2 regions of the Ruminococcus sp. HUN007 genome follow, and region 2 is predicted to be linked to the other one. Evidence: riboswitches for the same ligand, from Rfam matches in the RefSeq annotation. Region 2 holds a riboswitch; the other holds the start of a gene.
What was found. A riboswitch is a leader RNA that binds a small molecule or an ion and turns the genes downstream of it on or off. The one in region 2 is predicted to bind cyclic di-GMP.

Region 1 (10,955 bases), on a different contig from region 2:
TTGAAGGAATAAAACATTTTCCAATACTTACTCCAAGAAGATTAGAAATTTTCAAATCCTTATTTCTTATATCAACTGGTCTAATATAATCGCCAAGAAGTTTATAACTCGATTCCATACCCCAACTCCCTAAACACTTCAAGCAGATCAGCCTTTGATTTTTCTTCTTCGACAAGCAATTCTTTAAGTTCAGACTGCAAACTCTTCATCTTTGTATCAAAGTCAATATTCTCATCACGGTTCACAAATTCGATGTAACGGCTTGGAACAAGGGTAAACCCTTTTTCAGCAACCTCATCATAAGAAGCACTGTAACAAAATTCAGGGATATTCTGATATGTTTCTTCATATCCTTTCTGCTGCCATGCATGATAAGTCGCCGTAACCTTTGCTCGGTCTTCCTCTGTCAGTTCAATGTATTTTTTCTCAAACGGACTACCCATCTGGCGTAGATCCATAAACAGAATTTCACGTTCACGGTCACGATAATGAACAGTCTCGCCGTTCTTTTCAACGTCACAGGCTTTTTTATTTTTGTTAAGCACCCACAAAGTAACGCTTATATCTGTAGTATAGAAAAGGTTTCTCGGAAGAATAATGATAGTTTCAACAAGATTGTTCTCAATAAGCTGCTGTCTGATTTTCAGCTCTGTACCATCATCAGATAAAGCACCGTTAGCAAGAAGGAAACCTGCAACACCATTCTGAGATAACTTCGATACTATGTTCAATATCCAGCCATAGTTTGCATTGCTTGTCGGCGGAACTTCATAACCGTTCCAGCGCGGATCATCAATAAGTTCTGTATCTGCTCTCCATTCTTTCTGATTGAAAGGCGGATTCGCCATAATATAATCAGCTTTCAAATCTTTGTGCTGGTCGTTAGTAAATGTATTCGCAGCCATTTCACCAAGGTTAGCTGATATTCCTCTGATAGCAAGATTCATCTTGGCAAGCTTGAAAGTTGTATTGGTATATTCCTGTCCGTAGATAGACACTTTCTTTTTATTACCGCTATGTGCTTCAACGAACTTGATTGACTGAACAAACATACCACCTGAACCACAGCACGGGTCGTAAAGTATTCCGTCATACGGTTCAATAAGTTCTGCAATAAGATTAACGATACATTTAGGGGTATAGAATTCTCCCTTGCCTTTACCTTCTGCAAGAGCAAACTTTCCAAGGAAATATTCATATACTCGTCCGATGATATCATTCTCTTCATCGTCAGTATTGATTTTATTTACCTCGTCAAGCAGTGAGGCAAGTTTGGTTGTATCAATATGCAGACGTGAATAATAGTTATCCGGTAACGCACCCTTTAATGCCGGATTGTTCTTTTCTATAGTGAAAAGTGCAGTATCAATTTTTAATGCGATATCATCCTGCTTTGCCTGAGAAATAATATATGACCATCTGCTTTCTTCAGGTAAATAAAAAACATTGTCCTTGGTATAGAACGCAATGTTGTCTGCAAACTTTTCCCCATACTTTTCTATGATTGAATTTCTCTGCTTAACAAATTTATCACTTGCAAACTTCAAAAAGAAAAGACTAAGAACAACATGCTTGTACTCAGCGGGTTCAACTGAACCACGAAGCTTATCTGCTGATTTCCATAACGCCTCTTCCATGCTGACTTCTTTAACAGCTTTAGCCTTTGCCATCTTTAAACTCCTTATTTCAATAAATCATTTGATTTAAGATATTCCATAAACGTATCCATTATCAGATTATATCTTGATACAATTTCTGATTCAGTAAAGTCGTAATCTGCTTTGTTACCGAGAACAACAAGCTCATGTACTTTACTTGCTTCTTTCTGCTGTCCTTTACTGTTTACAAAACCGACGTAATATTTCTTCTTATCTGAAAACTTATAATCAGACGCTCTAATATTGATTCTTTTTTCAAGAATCGCCTTGTTTCCGAGACTTTCAATATTATTACTATCTTTCAAAGGTTCGTTTTCATTTCTCTTTCTTGCGTAAATATGTTCGATCTCATAAACAGTATTTATATCAATAAGCTGCTGAGCGTTATCATTAAATGCCCACCATACAAGCATTGATTTTGTAATCGCTCTTGTATTTCCAAAAGCGTAGTTATCGAACTTGTTTCTTGTATTTGCCGTCTCAAAACAATAATCAGAAAAATCTACTGTTTCATTATTTATGATTTTAATCATCTCGGCATAAACAGGTGTTCTTAGAGCATTAACGCCCGGATTAACAACAGCATATGCCCAGATAAATGCAGTTATACGATTCAGAAAAGCATAAAACTTTTCATCTTCAAGAATGCCATTCTGATCTCTGTTCACCAGATAATAAACCGAAACAATATACGTCCACATACCATTTGGAGCATAGTTTAAAACAAACAGGCGACGTAAAATTCTATCCGAGAAGCGCTGATCATCCTGTTTAGCAACGTCATTCCAGAAGTTTGCGAGATCGATCAAATTCTCAAAAGTTTCTTCTTTTTTGAGCAAAGCATAATTATTTCTCTCGTAAAACTTTCGTAACGCTTCAGTTGTAGAAGATTTAACTCCTGCTTTTGCACGTTCATAGTACATATATCTTGTGAATGCTTCATCCATAGGTGTTCCGGAAATCGGATGATATATGTCGTTACAGAGAACTTCGAGATCTTTCCATCTCTTAATGAATTCATCTTTTTTACCTAAAGATGAATAATACTTATAGAACTGCGCTTTGAAAATATCAGCATCTGAAAGCGGTTTACCTCTGTCATTAAGAGTTGAGAAAATACGAAGAGCTGTATCCTGAGACTCAGCTTCAATCGGAAGCAAAACACAGTTATTCAGAATTCTGATTGGTAAGAAAGAGAAAAAGTCAGGATAACCATTAATGAAGTCGCTGATTTGCTTCTGGAAGAAACGATAGTTCTTAGCGTATACGCTCTTATTATTATCACTTACCGTTCCCGTCCTCAATATATCAAGAAATTCCTGCTTATCATTATCTGTAGCTACTTCTGAGTTAATCTTAAGCTTCGCCTTATCAGGTTCACCGAACTCATCTGTTTTCCAGAGACACTGTGAAATAATCTTTGCAGTTTTAATTGCTTTATCACTCTGCATGTTTCCGAATTTTGCGTAGAACGCTCTGAGTAACAGCATTAACGTTGTTAAACGCTGCTGACCATCTATGATTTCCATTTTTCCTTCTTCGTTTTTAAAAGTTACAACTGGTCCAAGGAAATACTCATCGTTATCACTGTCAAATTTATCACAGTCATCCTCCGGAAAAGCAAAAGCAAATATGTCATCCCATAATGTCTGACATTCTTTTTCTCCCCAGGCATAAGGACGCTGATAATCCGGAATCAAGAAATCCGATTTTTTGTCACTGAATAAGTCTTTGATTATTTTCTGATCAATGTTTAGTTTAGACATTACATACCCCTTTCAACGCCGTAATATGGCGATTTAAAAATCATTAATAATACCCCTTGGTTATATCGTATCATAATTCATAGTCCTATTGTCAGGACATTGAAAGTCAGCAAATCAATTTAGGTAAATTTGCACATAACCATATCATTTATTATAACATAATTTCATCAAATTTTCAATAGAACTATAACATTTTTACGTTTAATGAGTGGTTATGATTTTATTCAAATTTAAATGTGAATTATCAAAGAATCCCTGGCAACACGAATTGTCAGGGATTCACTCAAACCTAATCTATACTATCACTTTACTTACTCGTTTTTACTTTTCTTAGAGTAATCCTTTGGAAAATACTTTTTCCCAAGCTGCCATAAATATTTGTCGATTTCCTTAAGATCAAATTTTTCAAGGCGGTAATATTTCCTGAACTCGACAATGACTTTCTTGAACATCTCATAGTTTTTCAGATCCTTTTTCTTGAACGTAAAAAACTCATGATGATCTCGAAAATAACACAAAACCTTTTCAACATAGATATCGTAAATAGGATATTCCAAAGGAGAATGATGGCTACAGTACTTTGTTGCAAAAGAATAGAAATTCTTCACAACACCTTCTTTCACAGTAACTTTCTGTAAATTTGAGACTAATGTCATATCAGCCTTATTAAGACGCTTATCAATATTTAGTGATAAGATATGCTTCGCAACTGAATTTACAGAATAAATATTAGTGCTGTAAAAATCATTCAGAGTTGCAACCTTTAAAAGAATTTCTGACAGATCTTTGTTTTCAGGACAAAAATCCTTGAATAACTTATCAAGTGCTTTTTCCTGAAGATAATAGTTTTGCATATCATCTGCCTTGTCCCAGTCACGAAGATATTTTTCAACCTGCTTGATAGATGGACGAGGTATTTCTTTTTCTGCGTTTTTCATAACTTGATTCCTCCTGCTAATAATCGTTTCATTAATTCAATAGAATTTCTGTCTTTTTTACTACAAATTAGAAGCCATCTTCATTTTATCATACTGAGCAAGCTGAACGGCGCATTTCTCAGCACTTGCATATTCAAAATACTTTACAGGTATCTTCTTTGATCTGACTATCTCCATTATCTTACTGTACTTGTTATGTGGCATTGCATTTGTCTGCATCCATACAACATCAGCATTTCTTATAAGATTAACATCCGGTGTATCATAAGGATCAATAAACTTTACATTCGGAAGCAACTTCACAATCACTTTCAGCCATGTAGCGTGTCCGCCATAAACAACTACTCTTTCAGCAGTTTTATATGGGAATGTTACACCTGTTTCCTCAGTATCAGAATCATTTTCGCTGTCATTCTGAAGTTTGTAAATCAGTTCACGAAGTTCATAAAGTTCTTGGCTTTCCTCGGAAGACTGCTCCTTCATCTTTCTGATCGTTTCATTAAGCTTTTCGACTTCTTTTCCTGATGAGTACAGTTTACTGTTAAGCTCCTCAATTTCTTTATTCTTGAGGGCAATAATATCGCTTAGTTCCTTTACAGATGGTTTAATTTTATCTTCAGCTTTCTGGGCGTTGATTCTTTCTTCAGTGTACAGTACATTATGAAAATCATATTTGGCAGTTGCTGATCGTATTAATCCTTTATAAAATCGGAGGGTTTCTGCTTCTTCAGGGCTAAATCCTGAATCAATAAACGCTTCGACTGTTTCAAATTTTCTGCTCATAAATCTTGGCGGAACAATATACGAATCAGAATAGAGTATCTGAGCAATGTTACGAGGATCTAATTTATCCTGCTGAATATCTAGCCCGACACGGTGCCAAATGTATGCGTCGTTATATTTTAAATCATAATCTGCTTCATAATTCTTGTCATCATCATATAAATTCTCGGTTTCTGATATGTTTTTTCCATTCTTTTCATCCAAAGATTCTGTACAAAAAGATTCATCCAGAAGATCGTACATTTCATCATTTCGCAGTGCAAACCAAGGGAGCAGTTGCGAAGCATATCCACATATACAATCTGGAACTTGAGGAATCCATGCAAGATCATCACCTATATCAATGAGATAAAGAAATGCAAATATAATCTCATAAGGATTATTTATGCCGAATTTTCTGACACGTTTTTCTTCTGTCTTCTGTATAACCACAGCCATCGATGCATAAATTTCATAGCATGATTTTATTCGCTGGTACTTAAGTCTTTCAAGTTCTTCGAAGTAAGCGTCAATTTTCGAATTAATCCGTGATATTTCGTCTTCTTCGAATTTATCATAATCGTCATCTTCTGCAAATCTATTTTCAGGTTTATAAAAAAGAATACTATTCTGGACAATATCTTTGTCAGGTTTACTGCTAATTTGTTCAAGAACAGCTATTTCCTTTTTTATTTTTGGTATTAGTTCTCTGCTTTTTTGTTTGCACTCTGCAACTTTTTCCAATATGATATCAAAAAAATCGAAACTGAAGTTATGTATTCTGTTTACTGCACGTTCAATTATTTCCGGACGAATAAAAGAAATCAGCGCATAATATCGCTGACTGTCAGATAAACTTTCAGCATCCTGATAATATTCATCAGAAAGAGAAATATAATCTTCAACGTCATCAGTGTCTTTTATGTAGCTTCCGTACTCACAGAAATCAGATTTATCACATGTAATATTAACTGTTTCAGGTGTCCAGAATGTTTCTGTAGAACCGTGACGATTTTTTATCAGATACATTACTCCTTTTATAACATCATTCGAGAAAACAGCATCCTGAAATTTGTCTGGAAGATCAACACTGCTAATTCTTTCATCATGGGGAATGAAGTAAACTGCTCGGTCATAATTATTTGATTTCAGTAGAGAATCTAATATAAAGATTGAAGCAGCTAAGGTTAAATGGCACTGACTATCTATAGTTTCAGGAGTTCTTGTCAGTGTAGATGAAAAGAATCCACATAATTCTCGCTCAATACTAAAGTCTGGATACTTGTCCTCAAACTTTTCAGTAATCCCGATCAGAATTTCCAGTTCAGCTTTGATTCTTCTGTTTCGATAAGGAGCATCAATTTTCATATCCTTGTATTTTTCAAACCAACGTTCATCTGGACAATTCTGCTGATATTCCATTCGCTTTTTTTTCAGCCTGCTCATCATAAACTGTGCTACATAACGATTTGATTTTTTCTCTGTATCCAGGTTTGGAGCAATCAAATTTCTCTGAATCGTTAATTTTTTCAACCTGCTTGTAAAACACCTCATAAATGCCATTACTATTCTTCATAGCTTCTATATTTTTTCGTTTTTTACGTGGCATGGTTATCCCTCCCAATAAACGAATTTGCAATGTCTAAACCGCTAACAAAAAGCACCCCATAAAAGAGGTGCTAATAGTCCGTATAAATATTGCAGCTGGCTGACACCCCACAGTCCCTATAGCTTTGCGTCATACACTTTCGTGCATTTTGCCTTGTTATTAATTATTATTATACTTTATTTTTACGAATCAGTCAACAGAAAATAAAAGTTCTGTTTTCGCGCTGTACGATATAAAATTTTCTTCTCGTTTACAGGAACTTATTTTTAATTTCCAAAAGAAAATCACTAACTGAATATTCAGTTGCCGAAAAAGCTTTGAAACAGGATCTCTGAGCTATAGCGTCTCGATATTCAAGGTACAAAGCTTGTGAAGTAGCATCATATTTCTCTCCATTTCCATGAAGATCTTCAGCAATATACGAAGCAACATCACTGTCTATTTCATCATCACACCAGATAACTTTTTCAAGTTTTCCAGGATAGAATTCAAGAAAAACAGTAACATTTTTATCCACAGCAGGGTTATAGTGAATAAACGTCTTTAAAGGCCTTTTCCATTTCCATTCATATGTTTTTTTAGACGAAAACTTGTCATTGCAGTCATATAAATACTCGATACCATTGGAGTCACATGCGTCAGGAGAACCGAAAATGGCATGAAAAGCAGTAGCAACTCTATATTCTTTTATGATCCAATTGTTCTTTTGTTCTCCGTTTTCATATCGGTATCCATCAAATATATATTCTGGTTCCACTTTTGAAAAACACTTGGAATTATATTTTTCATTCACATCAAATACCCAAATTACCTTTTTACCGATTGAAGTATAAAACTTATTTCGTTCATCAAATTCTTCGGCTGATAAAGGCGAATGTTGAAATTCTATTACATACCCGTATGCCAGAACATCAGCTCTATGACACGGATTCTCGAAAGGTAGAGGTACTTCTTGATTCTTCAAAGGGAACTTATTTTGCCAGGCTTTATGCCATTCAGACATATCATGTGAAAATGTATCACATTCTTTACGGCTTTTATGAGCGAAATGAGCCGTAATAGTTTCTGATTTCTTTGCTTTTACTACCAGAGCACCATGACAAACCGGACAAAAGTATTTTTCAGTACCCGCCGCTTTTTCAATTGAAATCTCATTTTTATTTTCATCAAGAGCTTTAAACAATTATATCGCCTCCTCGAATTAATCATATATGTTTTCCCACAGATTCTCTAGATGCGCTGATGAAATTTCTTCATAACAATCAATACACATTCCGGTAAATACATTGCTAATGATTCCTGTAGACATAAATTCTTCAAGCAGCTTATCTTTACCGCAAACAATACAACCTATTTCATCTCTTCCAGGATCTCTTTTTTGAATATCATTCACCCAGTAATTGATAATTCTGTCCGGATTCTTAAGCCGCTCAGTACGGAATGAGTTCTTGAATCTTTCTTGTCTTGCTGCTTTTTCCTGATTAATTCTGATTGCGCGCTCACGTGCTTCTTTTGCAGCCTTTTCCTGTGCCGCTTTAAGTCGTTCTAATCTTTCACGCTCACGTTTTTCCTGTTCCATTTTCTCATGCAACGCACGTTCTCTGACTTCCTGTGCTATTTTTTCGTTCCTTATTCGTATTTTCTCCTGCTGTTCATTATAGTAAATTTTTGAACGTTCTATTATTAAAGGAAACTGTTCTTCCACATGTGCATTATAAAGCCAGTTATAAATTCTTTCGTTTCTGCGGAGATATTCAAAAAGCTTTTCCTTAGTACATTCCTGGATTCTCGTGCCTTCACCGCTAAGATTTAATTCAAGCGTTGAATAATCCTTATATCTCGATACTTTCCCGTATGCACAGGCCGTATCAGGTGGAGTAATTCTTATAGCAAGTTTGTGGTCATGCCAGGAAGCAATAATTGCTTCCGGTTTGCCATCATTACTTATGATTTCTGATTCTTCAAAAACGATCAGCTTTCTTGAAGTACAGTTGATTACATTTGAACCATTAACGTCTTCAGAAGTGATTCTTATTTTATCATAGATGTTTTCTTCGGTAATAAATGAATACTCAGATTTCTGATAGATTATATTAATCGCTGGAAGAAGGACTGGATTTCCTTTTTTAATATACTCATCCACAATCATATACAAGCCCATCATGTACGCATTAAGTTCATTACAGCCTTTTCCGCTGTGGGCAAAGTGATGAACTTTTATCTCTCCCATACGGGCTATAAATGGTTCTCTGCAGGCAGGACAAATACAATTACAATCAAGTCCTCTTTCTTCAAGAGGGACATCTTCAATCATTATTATCTGTTCGTTACGCAAAGCAAATGGATTCTTTAGCATCATTATTACCGCCTTTCAATGCTTAAGTGTTTGTAAATTAACCAAGTGTTAAATGATCAACACCTTTTTTATGCATCTCAGCCATTATAGGGTTTACGTTATAGTATTCACAGCCGAATTCCTCACAGATTTCATCAAGTTCTTCAGGTGTAATACCACATTCTATTGCTTTTTCAGTCTTAAAATCAATGTAGTTATTATCACTTTGATACTCTATCATTGTAATAAAGCATTGATTCAGAAGAATTCCGAAAGGAACTCCTATCTTTTCAGACACCTCTGAAATAGCGAGACATGTTGATGTATCAAAACCATATTCATCAGTTGCTCTGATAAATTCAAAAAAATAACCTGAATTATTCATCGCGGCATAAAGAAACTCTTTTCAGCCACATAATCATGTAATTTAAAAAGTTTTTCATGTTTCACCTAAAAAGTGAAGCTATGGTATAGAAAAAGAGCTTCAAATTTGTTATAATTGAAATCGCCAAACAACAAAATAACAAAGGAGAAGCTCTCATGATTAATAGTATAAGCGATTTTTCATTTAAATTCAATAGTTCTGTGAAATTTAATTTCGATGGTGGCGATTTAACGTCAGATTCCGGTGCCCTTTTGATAGAAGAATTCATGCATGTAACAGGTATAAAAAAGCTGTTTCAGCTGTTTAAAACAAAAGATTCCGCTGTTAGATTTCACACTGACGCAGATAATCTTCATCAGGCAATTTCACAGATTTTTCTTTCATACTACAACGATTACGATGCTAATGAGCTTGCTCATGAACATGTTCTCACAACTTCCCTAAACAAGGATCGCATTGCTTCACAGTCATCAATGTCAAGATTTTTCAGCCGCGCAGATGGAACTACAATCAAGCAGCTTAACTGTATACTGACTGAGTTAAGAAGAATAGCTTATGCAATTAAAAGACCTGAATTCATAGTCTTTGACTTGGATTCAACATTGCTTGATACTTATGGGAATCAGGAAGGCACAGCCTTCAACTTTCATTATCAGAACGTTGGATATCATCCATTACTATGCTATGATGCATTAACCAAAGACCTCATTGGAGCTGAATTACGCGAAGGATCAAAATACTGCAGTAAAGATGCTGCAGATTTTCTTGAACCAATATTCAAAGAGTATACTGAATCATATCCTGATATGAACTGTATGCTCAGAGGAGACAGCGGTTTTGCCGCTCCGGAAATATATGATCTTTGTGAAAAGTATGGTATCAGCTATGTAATCAGGCTGAAGGAAAATAATGTACTCAGACAGCTCGCAGAAGCTAAACTTAAAGATTTGAAAACAGCTGTAGATTTGAATTCGCTTGACTATGCATGTACATACGGAGAATTCGAATATCAGGCTTCCTCGTGGAAACACCCGAGACGTGTTGTTTTCAAAATTGAAAAACCATACGGCCAGATGATTTACATGTACACCTTTGTTGTTACTTCAATGAAAAGCGAAGCGCAGCAGCTCATCAATGCATACTGTAAACGCGGTGCTATGGAAAACTTCATCAAGGAAGGTAAGAACGAATTTGGATTCCGACATGTCAGCAGTAAGTCGATGACTGTAAACGCTAACCGATTTCTTATCCATGCGCTTGCATACAACATCTTCAATCTGTTTAGAAGATTTGCCTTGAGTAAAAGACTTAGAAACTGTAATGCCAATACTATACGTATGGCTATATTCAAAGTAGCAGGAAAAATTGTATGCAAGTCCAGATACAAATACTTTAAGTTCTGCAGCAATTGCGTACACAAGAGCGATATTATAGAAACGTATATCAATATTCAACAGCTTTATGTACAGCTGAATGAATAGTTGTGGAAAACCAAGTATTTT
Region 2 (10,955 bases):
AGAAGATAATTTCTTAAGTCCTCCATGTCGAAGGTGTTTTCAGTGAATTTCTTTGCAAGCTTTTCAGAATCCTTAAGGTCAACTGCACTTTCCGCTTTTTCAATAAGTGTAAGCACGTCGCCCATACCGAGGATTCGTGACGCCATTCTTTCAGGATGGAACTGCTCGAAATCATCAAGCTTTTCACCCATGCCGACAAACTTGATCGGCTTGCCTGTTACTGACAGTACAGAAAGCGCTGCACCGCCTCTTGTATCTGAATCGAGTTTTGACATGAGCACGCTGTCAATTCCTATTGCTTCATCAAAAGCTCCGGCAACATTGACTGCATCCTGACCTGTCATCGCATCGACTACAAGCATTATTTCATTCGGATTTGTTTCCTTTTTGATGTTTCTGAGCTCATCCATAAGCTCAGTATCTATATGGAGACGGCCGGCGGTATCGAGTATTACGATGTCGTGACCGTAGTCCTTAGCGTATTTTACAGCTTCTTTTGCTATCTTGACCGGATCGGTCTGACCCATTTCGAAGACCTTTACTTCAGCCTTTTCGCCGACGATCTTAAGCTGGTCGATAGCTGCAGGTCTGTAAATGTCGCAGGCAACAAGCATTGGTCTGTGTCCCTGTGACTTGAAGTATTTTGCGAGCTTTGCTGAATGAGTAGTCTTACCTGAACCCTGAAGGCCGCACATCATGATGATACACGGTGGTTTCGAAGGCATGTTTATTCTCGCATTGGAGTTGCCCATGAGGTTACAGAGTTCTTCATTTACGATCTTAACAACCATCTGTGCAGGTGTAAGACTCTTGAGAACGTCCTCGCCGACAGCTCTTTCCGAAACCTTTGCCACAAAGTCTTTTACTACCTTATAGCTTACGTCCGCTTCAAGGAGAGCAAGACGTACTTCCCGCATGGCCTCTTTTACATCAGCCTCTGTAAGTTTTCCACGTGACTTCAGACGTTTAAAAACGTTATTCAGTTTGTCAGATAAACCTTCAAATGCCATTTTCCGAAGAAGCCTCCCTTTTTATATTGATCAGCCGAAGAGCTCATCGCCTTCGTCCACTATTTTAAGTATTTTACCGGTGTACTCAGAAATATTTTTCTGGTAGCTGTACTTTTCACGGTATTCGGCAGTGCAGCTTCTGATCGCATTTATCATGTCGTGCATTACCTTTGTCTTTCTGAAAAGCCCCATTTTCTCTTCGAATTCGTCGAGATACTGCTCAGCGTGCTTAATTGCGTCGTGTACGCCCTGACGTGAAATGTTCTCGTTTTCAGCTATTTCAGAAAGTGACAGATCTTCATAGTAGTAAAGCTGCATGATATCGCGCTGCTTTTCTGTAAGAAGATCACCATAATAATCCAGAAGAACCGCATAATCAAGATTTTTTGCCATCTTTTTGCCTCCTCTGAACTAGTTTGTAAAGTTTTAAGCCTTTACAATTATAACTCTTTTGTCCTTGCTTGTCAATAGAGAATAAAATTTTTTCATAAAATATTTCATTAATATGCTCAAGGCAGTCTTATTTCATTACGCTTTCGTCCTGTCTGACAATATTTTGCCATCTGAGATCTCTATTATTCTATTACACTGCTCAGCTATTTTCATATCATGAGTAACTATTATTAATGTTATCCCTTTTTGATTTAAATCAAATAACAAGCTTATAATTTCCGACGATGTAACTGTATCCAGTGCTCCTGTAGGCTCATCAGCCAATATTATTGAAGGTTCATTTACTATAGCCCTCGCAATTGCTATTCGTTGCTTTTGTCCTCCTGAAAGCTGACTTACTTTTTGTTCAGCAATCATGTCCATACCAACTGATTTCAGCGCATTCATCACTTTTTGTTTCTTTCCGGATACTATTTTTGGGGAAAAATCAAGAGGAAGAATAACATTTTCAAATCCGCTGAACTCATCAATCAACGCAAAATCCTGCATAACAACCCCGATTTTATTTCTGATTTCACATGCTATACTATCATTACAATGCTCCACTTCTTTTTCATCAAGTTTATAGATTCCAGATTCAAAATTATCAATACAGGCTATTATATTTAGCAGCGTCGTTTTTCCAGCTCCCGACTTGCCAATAATAGCTACTAATTCTCCGTCGCTAATCTTTAAATCTATATTATTAAGCACTTTATGTTCATTCGACTTTCCTAAAAAGTATGTCTTATTTATATTTTTTAATTCAATCATGTAAATAACCTCAGTATGATTTCAAATTCTGAACAGGTGAATTCTTTTTTAGTATTCTTCGAGAAACAAGGAAAGAACATATGGCATACAGAATCATATTGGTCATGCAAACTGTCAATTGCTTAAAACCTAATGTTATATAACTATAATGCAGAAGTTCGAGATAATCAATCAGCCATATAAGCGAACAACAAAATCCCATTGATATTAAAGCCGTAATCACCGATGAAAGCACGCTATATATTATACAACTATTCCACTTAAGACCACATATATAGAAAATCGAATAAGTTCTTAACTGATTCTTCATTATTAGCGCATTAGCACTTACTATAGTAGTAATTGTCAAAACAGATATACATATAACTAAAGGAAGTAAAACGACCAGCCTTTTTCTTATATTTTCAATACTGTTCTCCTTTATAGTATCATAGGATATCAATAATGATTTATTCAGTTTCATCAATGTTTTCTCATTATACTCTTTACTCTCAGTTGGAATATCAGACTTATATCTTAAAAACACTGGTCCGTTCATTTGCGTTATTACGGGTTTATCCAGCAGACTTTTCTGATTAAATATGAATAATGTTTTTTCTTCAATATCAAAATTGTAATTAACAAATAAATCCTGGGAACTTATTTCTTCTTTTTGTCTTGTCAAAGCACCAATTATCTTTGAATTCTGACTCATGACACCAACTATCTTAGCTTTGATTTCATTGCCAAAGCTGTCAAAAGTCACTTCATCTCCTGTCCTGAAGCCTGCATTGTTATCTGAAACAACAACCTGAACAAAATTCTCCTGATCTTTATTCAGGTCAAACCATTCACCATCTTTCATTTCAGGGGTGTACCAGTTAATAATATCATCATCATAGCTGATCGCATTTAAATCAGTCTCATTATAGGAGAGCCATACAGAATATGTACCAGAAATATTATCAGTATCTTTCACCAAATTCTGAAATTCTTCTTTCTGCCTTATTGTTTTTTTATCTTCAGGATTCTGACCATGATCAATAAAGGCATATGCTCCATTATTGTTTAATTCTTTTTTTAGTGGATTATACGTAGAATAAAACGAACATATAGTTGATGTCAAACTAATAAGAAGAAAAAATACGATTGCGATCTGTAATCCAACAAGAATATTAAGCTTATAATTCATTTTGAAACTTCGAACGATAATCTTCAGACTCATACAATTACACTCCGCAGCGCTTAATACTATGTTTCAGGCAATTGTGGTATATCATCATCGTAAGGCCGCACATAGATACAATTAAATAAATAAAAAACATCATTATAAAATCCTTCAACTCAAATCTATAGTAATCTAATTCGAGTAAATTTTTGTTACGCAATACAATTGATAAAAAAACAACAGAGCCAACGATATAACTAGGTATCATTACAATCATACATTCCTCCAGATAAATTTTTAAAGCCATTATTTTTTTACAACCGCACAATCTGTATATAAGAAGACTTTTTTTACGTTTGCTTAACAAATAACTGTAAATAACTGAAAAACTAATTGCAGAAAAAGTGCACAGCATAACAGCAACAATTATCAAAGTATTACTATAAGCTATGCCATCTATATCCGGAAATTCCAAGTCCGGAATATCTGCAATTTCTTCAAAACTGTTATTGATTATTTCACTTATATCATCATACATGCTTCGAGTTAAAGCACTTGAAAAATCCATTGCTATTGCATCAATTATTATATCATCATTTAAAGAATTAACAGGAACCAAAAGCGGTTCTAATTTTTCCATACCTATTAATTCGTATTTCTTCCCCATAAATTGCAAATGAGTTTCATCAATCATAAGCTTATTATAAATACTGTTTTCTCCAAAACCTCTGTCATCATGTATTAATGCGACGCATTCGCCGTTGATTTCCTGCTGGTCAGAAAAATATACTCCCGACGTGAAATTGCCCCACTTACGAAGGTTTTCTTCAAACAAGTGACATGGAACAATGCAATCATTTTTAATGCAAAAACGTACAGACACCCCGCCTCTATCATAAGGAATATCTGTACATTCAAACTGAGCATAATACATTGTAACTGAATCATTGATACGATCTGGAAATGACATAAACATTTCTTTAATACTCCCTATTGTCGCATAACAATTTTCATTATTATGCAATCTTATCATTATTTCATTTACATCTGTTTCTATATCATTTTTCATTTTACTGTAATTTTGATATACTGCTGCAGAATAATTGATAACCAGTGATGACACTACTGCACAAATAACCAGTAAAAATAAAGTGAGCTTATCCTCTTTCCAAAACGTTCTGATATTTTTTAATGCGTACTTCAATTTCTTCACCTTGTTATTACTAATAAAACCTGTTGTTTACAAATCGCATTTAGAAGAAAAGCAGGACATAGTCCTGCTTTTCAATAAAACGTTGGCTTAATCAGTATTTCTTTATCAAATTCAATTCCACATATAGCCTGTATCAAATTCCACCAGTGGTGAACCATATGGTACATTGGTCGAATACAACACTCCAAAAAAGCGATATTTCGACGCTCCGCTTATAGAACCGCTCTTTTCAACTATTTCATTGCTGGCAAGCACCTTATCAGCACCGGTACAATCAATATACTGACCAGAAGCTGTGTACCCTTCTATTCTCACCAGTCCATATTTACTTGAACTTGTTGTATTTCTTAATCCGACATATGGAGTTGAACCGTCGAATCCATATAAAAAATACGCATAATGCTGATCATCAGCATAACCGTGAATCGCAGCTTTGATTTTGGGCAAAAATACAGCTGCATTCAACATAACCAACACCAGTGATGTTCCCAAAAGCCCTTTTAAAATCTTTGTTTTCATAGCATACCTCACCTATTTTTTATTTCTAATGAAAACTTTTACAGTTTTCACTTGTTATAAAAATTATATCATTTATCGTTTTTGATGTCAATACGCTGTGCTTATAGAAAATATTTATATCATATTTCATTACCATTTCAAGCGAAACGTTTTTTGATTCCCAACTAATCCTTGAATATCAACTTATACTACTTTCAGTGAGTTTACTCTGCATCCGCTTCAAGCCAGATCTCCGTACCGTCAGAAGTTTTCAGGGGAGCTTCCGGATCAAAGATCACGTTTTCGCGTGTTTCAGCCGTTTTGCCTGTTTCTTTGTCAATAACATCGCAGTCCATTCTGTCCTCTTCAATGTTGTAATGATAAACCGCCAGCTCATCATTTTCATCAACATTTATGTAATCAACAAACGTTTCCTCGGCTGTTACATCGGCAGTATAAACGGGCTTAAGGTCCGCATCAAATTTCTGAATGTTCTTTTTTCCGTCCTGACCGTTGCAGAGAACATAAATGTTTCCTTCTTTGTCAGTCGCCATGCCCCAGCCGCCCTGGATCTCAGTTTCCGAATATGTTTTGTCGGTCCAGTTATATTTATAGAGTGTCATTCCCAGAGTCATACCCACGATCGTATTTTCAGCCTGCATCAACGGCGGATCAACGTCATTGAACTTTACCGGACAGTCCGGAAGCTCAATGATCTCACGGCTTTCCGGATCTTCCGGCGGTATAACTGCTACACTTGCTTTTCCGTCAAGGGATTCGCAGAACACGTAAATCTTATCATTATAGACATCATAATAAGGCGGAAGCGTGTCGATCTCACCGAGGTCCGTTTTATATGTCCTGTCTCCCGCATGAAGATCAAACTCAAAGCTTTTATAGCCGTAGAAAGCCGAATCCTCATTTTCTCCGTCATCCGTTGCAGACTCTTCCGCTTCCGTAACTTTCACTTCAGAAGCGCCGTTATCAGCTGCACTGTCATTTATTACAGTAGTTGTACTTCCGCTGTTTCCGCACCCGCAGAGCATAACTGCAGCAGCCGCACAGAACGATAATAATACTGAAATTCTTTTCATTATAAAAACTCCTGACTCTGAATAAGTATGGCCTTTTGTTTCACGTAACAATCCTACTCTAAAGTATAGCTTATTCCGGCGAATTTGGCAATAGTCATATAAAAACTGAATAACCGCTCCGTTTTCAACCCGCATTCGGGCAGAATGCGGGTTTTTGAGTTGGCTGCCTCCGGCAGTCCACCAGGAAAGCGCCCCTGCTTGTTTAGAGCAGGGGCGCCTCCTAAGGAAATAAATATGAGAAAAACAGTGTTGGTAAATGTCATTAAAGGAATCACATATCTTTATCTGAATTTATCGATCTTGTGTGAGATAAACTGTTTGAGTGTTGCGAGGTCTGTAAGATCCACAATACCGTCACCTGTTACATCTATACTCGAGATCTGTGCATCTGTGAGGTTTATTTCACCTAAAAGATACAGTGCAAGTGTTGTAAGATCTGAAATATCTATTGTTCCGCTGCCGTCAGCGTCTCCGATGGCATGTACAGGTACAGGCGGCGGAGTCTGTGCAGTTACTGCCGCAGTTGTTACAGGCGGTGCCGTAGTCTCAGAAACGGCTGTTGTTACAGGCGCTGCTGTCGTTGTTAAAGAAACTGCAGGCGTTGTTACTGATGCAGGTGCAGCTGTTGTTGTCTGAGGAACCGGTGTAGTTACTGATGCTGCTGTTGTTACCGGCGCTGCTGTTTCTGCAGGTGCAGTAGTTTCAGAAGGTACCGTCTGTTCAGTAACTGACGTTGTCTGAGGTGCTATGGTCGTTTCCGGAACTGTTGTCACTTCAGGAGCCTTTGTTTCTTCTGTTATGCCTGTTTCGGATACCGGAGCTGCCGGCTCTGTAACAGCTGCAGAAGCTGTTGTTTCCTGCGGAGCCTGTGTGTCCATCGGTAAATATGCATTGTTCAGAACAAGTGCATAGCATGAAGATTTGTCAAGTTCGATCTGCAGGCCGCCCTTTGAATCGACCATTGCTGTATCCATCTTGTCCATCTTTGCACCGGTGCTGTCATAGCTGTAAAGCTCTGCTATACTGTTGCTGAACTGCGAACCGAGAAGGTAGTTTATATTTGCCTTAAGTCCGAAAAGTCCTTCGTGCTGAAGATCCAGTTCAACCACTGAGCTGTTCTTTCTTGCAACCTTTGCGATCATATTCTCAGGTATCAGTCCCTGGTCTTTTCTGATCTCAAGATTAAGATCTCCTGTCTCTTCCGGTTTTACGTTCTTTCCTTTTATATCCCAGCTGTAATCGCCAAGATCAAAAGTGAGTGTTATATCGCGGTTTCTCATTGCGTTTATAGCTTCTGCAGGAAGAACTGTCTCCTCCCTGAAATCAAAGCTTCTTGAACTGCCGTCAGGCATTGAGTTTATTATATCGACGAGACTTTCGATAAATGAATACTTTTTAGTTTCATCGATCCCTGCATCTGCGATGCTCATAATTTCATAGAATGTGCCGCTGTCTTCCGGTTTCTGCTTGATCACGGCATATATTTTACCGTCATTCAGCTTAAGTCCGTAAACATATCCGTTCGTCTCGTAAGGATTGATGTAGTTTCCGACCGCCATTTTTTCCGAACCGTCAAGGTTCATCACATAAAGCTGTGTCGGGCTGTTGTAGTAGACCTTGTCGCCTGCTACCACAAGACTGATGTATTTTCCGTCCCAGTAAGCCGAATACTGTCCCCACACGTACCATTTCTCTTCGCAGAGACTTATCCATGTGTCGACCGCACCGGTGGATTCTGTATATCTGCTGTATTCACCGTTTTTGTTTACAAAATACCACTGATCACCGCGTGTGAATATTTCAGTAGTAACTGTCTGCCAGAATGCGTTGTCATACTTTTCTGAAGTTGCCTTTATACCCTTGCTGTTCCAGTCAGTATGTGCCCTGTTTCTTCCTGCTTCAGGTTTTGCCGCTGCAAAAGCCTTGTCTGAAAGGAGAAAATAACCGTGACCGGATCTGCCTATTGAATCAGGTACAGGATCATCCCATGTTACATCGGCATGATACCATTCGCCGTCTATGTTTACAAGGTTCCATGCATGGTTCATCGCATCGCTGACTACCATTATTGAAGATATGCCCACTCTTTCAAGAAGCATGTTGTATGCCTGGGAATAACCCTCGCACACGCCGTTGCCGAATACGAGTATGTCATATGCTGTATATCCCTCATATCCGTCAGGCAGGGTATTTCCGAGGTCATATGTTGTATTCAGCACAAGATAGTCATGAAGCACAAGCGCCTTCTGAAGCTCTGTCATTCCCGGAGTGATGTTTTCTTCAATTATTCTGTCTATTTTATCATACACTTCATTACGGAGAGCATCCGCTTCTTCCTTGGTATTTGTGTACTTTATCTTAATGCCGCTTACCACATACGCACCGTCATTTCCCGGAGCCAGCTGTATCTGCATTGAAGATTCATACTGAACGCTGAACATGTCAGGTACTTTTCTCAGATAGGATATCGTATCGGTTATCCTTTTTATACTGTCGGCCTTGTTCTGCTCGGTATCGACCTTAAGTCCGAATTTTTTTATGTCTATGGTTGAGCTGTAATCGCGAAGGCCCTGCTCTATCGTTTCGCTCAGACTGGAAATCGTATCATCAGATTCTGCCAGAACGACCGACACTGCAGGAGCTGCAAAATTGATTGCCATAGCAGCAGAAATAAAGCTGCTTAATAATTTTGCAAATTTTTTCATTGTAATTCCTCCTGTTCACTGTCTTTATTCTCATACTCTGTGGTCACAGATCAGAAAAGGCCGGTACTTCTGGTACCAGCCTCTGTTTCCAGTCTGAACTTCCTTCCCTCAGTAAGTTCAAAGATCGTGCAGCTGGCTGTCATACCATTCTGTCTGGTTTAGACCCGTTAGCTTTGCGTCGCTGCCTTTCGGCAGGTTTGCCAAATTATTCGGTGTACCGGCCTCCTGCCGGTATTTCCCGTTTTCTCACCGGAACGTTAACATCCGGTGTTTCCCATATATATAGTATAGCACTTCAGTCACTTGTTGTCAATATTATATATATTATTATCCGCCATTTGAAGCATTTTCGTATATATGCATACTTAAGACCATCTTCATATAAGCATTTTCACGTATAAAAATCATACACGAGCCACGTATTCTCCTGCTTCGGAAACCACGGCCGGATCAGAGCCATTCCGTTTTTTTCGTATAAAGAGAAAACGCCCCTGCTCTTGTGGAGCAGGGACGTTTCCCAAGGAAATATGAGAAAAACACTATTTGTTTGAAAATGTCTTTATAGTTTCCTTATCAGAAGCGATCGATCTTGTGTGCCAGGAACTGCTTCATTGTAGCGAGATCTGCGAGATCCACTAAGCCGTCACCTGTTACATCCGCGATCTTAAGCTGTACATCTGAGAATGAACCTTCACCTAAAAGGTAGAGTGCAAGTGTTGTAAGATCTGAAAGATCCACTTTGCCGCTGCCGTCGAGGTCGCCTGTAGCTGTTTTATTGAATTCTTCAGGTTCAGATGCAGCTGTGATCTCTGTTGTTTCAGTAACTGCAGGTACTTCAGCTGCTGTTTCCGCAGGATCTGCAACTTCAACTGCTGATGTGATCTCAGCTGTTGTCTCAGAAGCTTTTGTTTCGGAAACTGCTGTTTCGGAAACTGCTGTTTCGGAAGCTGCTGTTTTGGAAACTGCTGTTTCTGCAGGAGATGCTGTAACTTCAGAAGTCATTGCTTCTGTCAGGGCCGGAGCCTCAGCTGTTGTTTCAGCTGGTACCTCTTCCTGAGGCGGCTTAACCGGAGCCTGTATTATAGGGTCTTCAGGAGCCTGAAGGTCCCACAATACCAGTGCGTAGCTTGCAGACTGATCAAGGTCCATCTGAAGTTTGCCGTTTGAATCGACCATCGATGTATTGACCTTGTCCATTCTGGATCCAAGCCGGTCGTAACTGTAGAGAACAGCGACATTGTTTATGTACTGTGCTCCCAGTGCGTAGTTTATGCTGGCCTTCAGACCAAAGTCGCCTTCGTGCTGAAGATCCAGTTCAATAACTGATTTGCGTTTATCAGCGATTGACGATAACATTTCCTCAGGGATAGTTCCCTGGTCTTTCTTTATTTCAAGATTAAGATCATTTGCCTTTTCAGCAGTTACATCTTTACCCTTTATGTTCCAGCTATAATCGCCGAGGTCAAGGGAAATTCTGATGTTTCTGTTTCTCATTGCATCGATGGCTGCTGCCGGAAGGATGCTTTCTGTATCTCTGAAATCAAAGTTTGCTGATGAACCGTCTTCCATTTTATTTATGGAATCAACGATCGTATCGATAATGCTTACTTTCTTCTCAAAGCGTACATCAAGAGCTTCATACAGTGTTCCTTCATCTGAAGGTTCCTGCTTGATAACTGCGTATACTGTATTTCCGTCAAGTTTCAGGCCGTAAACATATCCGTTTGTATCATATGGATTTACATAGCACTGACTTTCCTTTTCGGAACCGTCAAGATTCATCTTGTAAATGTTTGTCGGCGAATTGTAGTAAACCTTGTCACCTGAAATGATCAGGCTTACATATTTGCCTTCCCAGTATGCTGAATACTGTCCCCACACGTACCAGCGCTCGTCACCGAGGCTTACGAATTTATCAACTTCGCCTGTGGATTCTGTATATCTGCTGTATTCACCTTTGTTATCGACGAAGTACCACTGGTCTCCGCGTGTGAATATCTCAGTGCCTACTGTCTGCCAGAAAGCGTGATCGTATTTTTTCGAAGTGGCTTCAATACCCTTGCTGTCCCACTTGTCATGAAT

Region 1: linked by a shared signal. The riboswitch ahead of CC97_RS01790 (hypothetical protein) and the one ahead of CC97_RS18930 (dockerin type I repeat-containing protein) in region 2 are both predicted to bind cyclic di-GMP.

What each region holds. Positions count from the first base shown of each region.
Region 1 covers NZ_JOOA01000001.1:402,003-412,957, forward strand. The annotation lists gene CC97_RS19425 (restriction endonuclease subunit S) at 1-118, opposite strand, end outside; gene CC97_RS01770 (class I SAM-dependent DNA methyltransferase) at 102-1,670, opposite strand; gene CC97_RS01775 (DUF262 domain-containing protein) at 1,682-3,424, opposite strand; gene CC97_RS01780 (hypothetical protein) at 3,736-4,362, opposite strand; gene CC97_RS01785 (hypothetical protein) at 4,423-6,153, opposite strand; gene CC97_RS01790 (hypothetical protein) at 6,518-6,733, opposite strand; cyclic di-GMP riboswitch class I at 6,821-6,896, opposite strand; gene CC97_RS18435 (competence protein CoiA family protein) at 6,984-7,916, opposite strand; gene CC97_RS01800 (hypothetical protein) at 7,935-9,092, opposite strand; gene CC97_RS01805 (hypothetical protein) at 9,127-9,453, opposite strand; gene CC97_RS01810 (IS1380 family transposase) at 9,612-10,934, shown strand.
Region 2 covers NZ_JOOA01000002.1:1,725,053-1,736,007, forward strand. The annotation lists gene ffh (signal recognition particle protein) at 1-1,010, opposite strand, end outside; gene ylxM (YlxM family DNA-binding protein) at 1,041-1,403, opposite strand; gene CC97_RS11640 (ABC transporter ATP-binding protein) at 1,539-2,216, opposite strand; gene CC97_RS11645 (hypothetical protein) at 2,227-3,420, opposite strand; gene CC97_RS11650 (FtsX-like permease family protein) at 3,425-4,567, opposite strand; gene CC97_RS11655 (hypothetical protein) at 4,688-5,095, opposite strand; gene CC97_RS11660 (hypothetical protein) at 5,299-6,168, opposite strand; gene CC97_RS18930 (dockerin type I repeat-containing protein) at 6,450-8,873, opposite strand; cyclic di-GMP riboswitch class I at 8,998-9,085, opposite strand; gene CC97_RS18935 (transglutaminase domain-containing protein) at 9,447-10,955, opposite strand, start outside.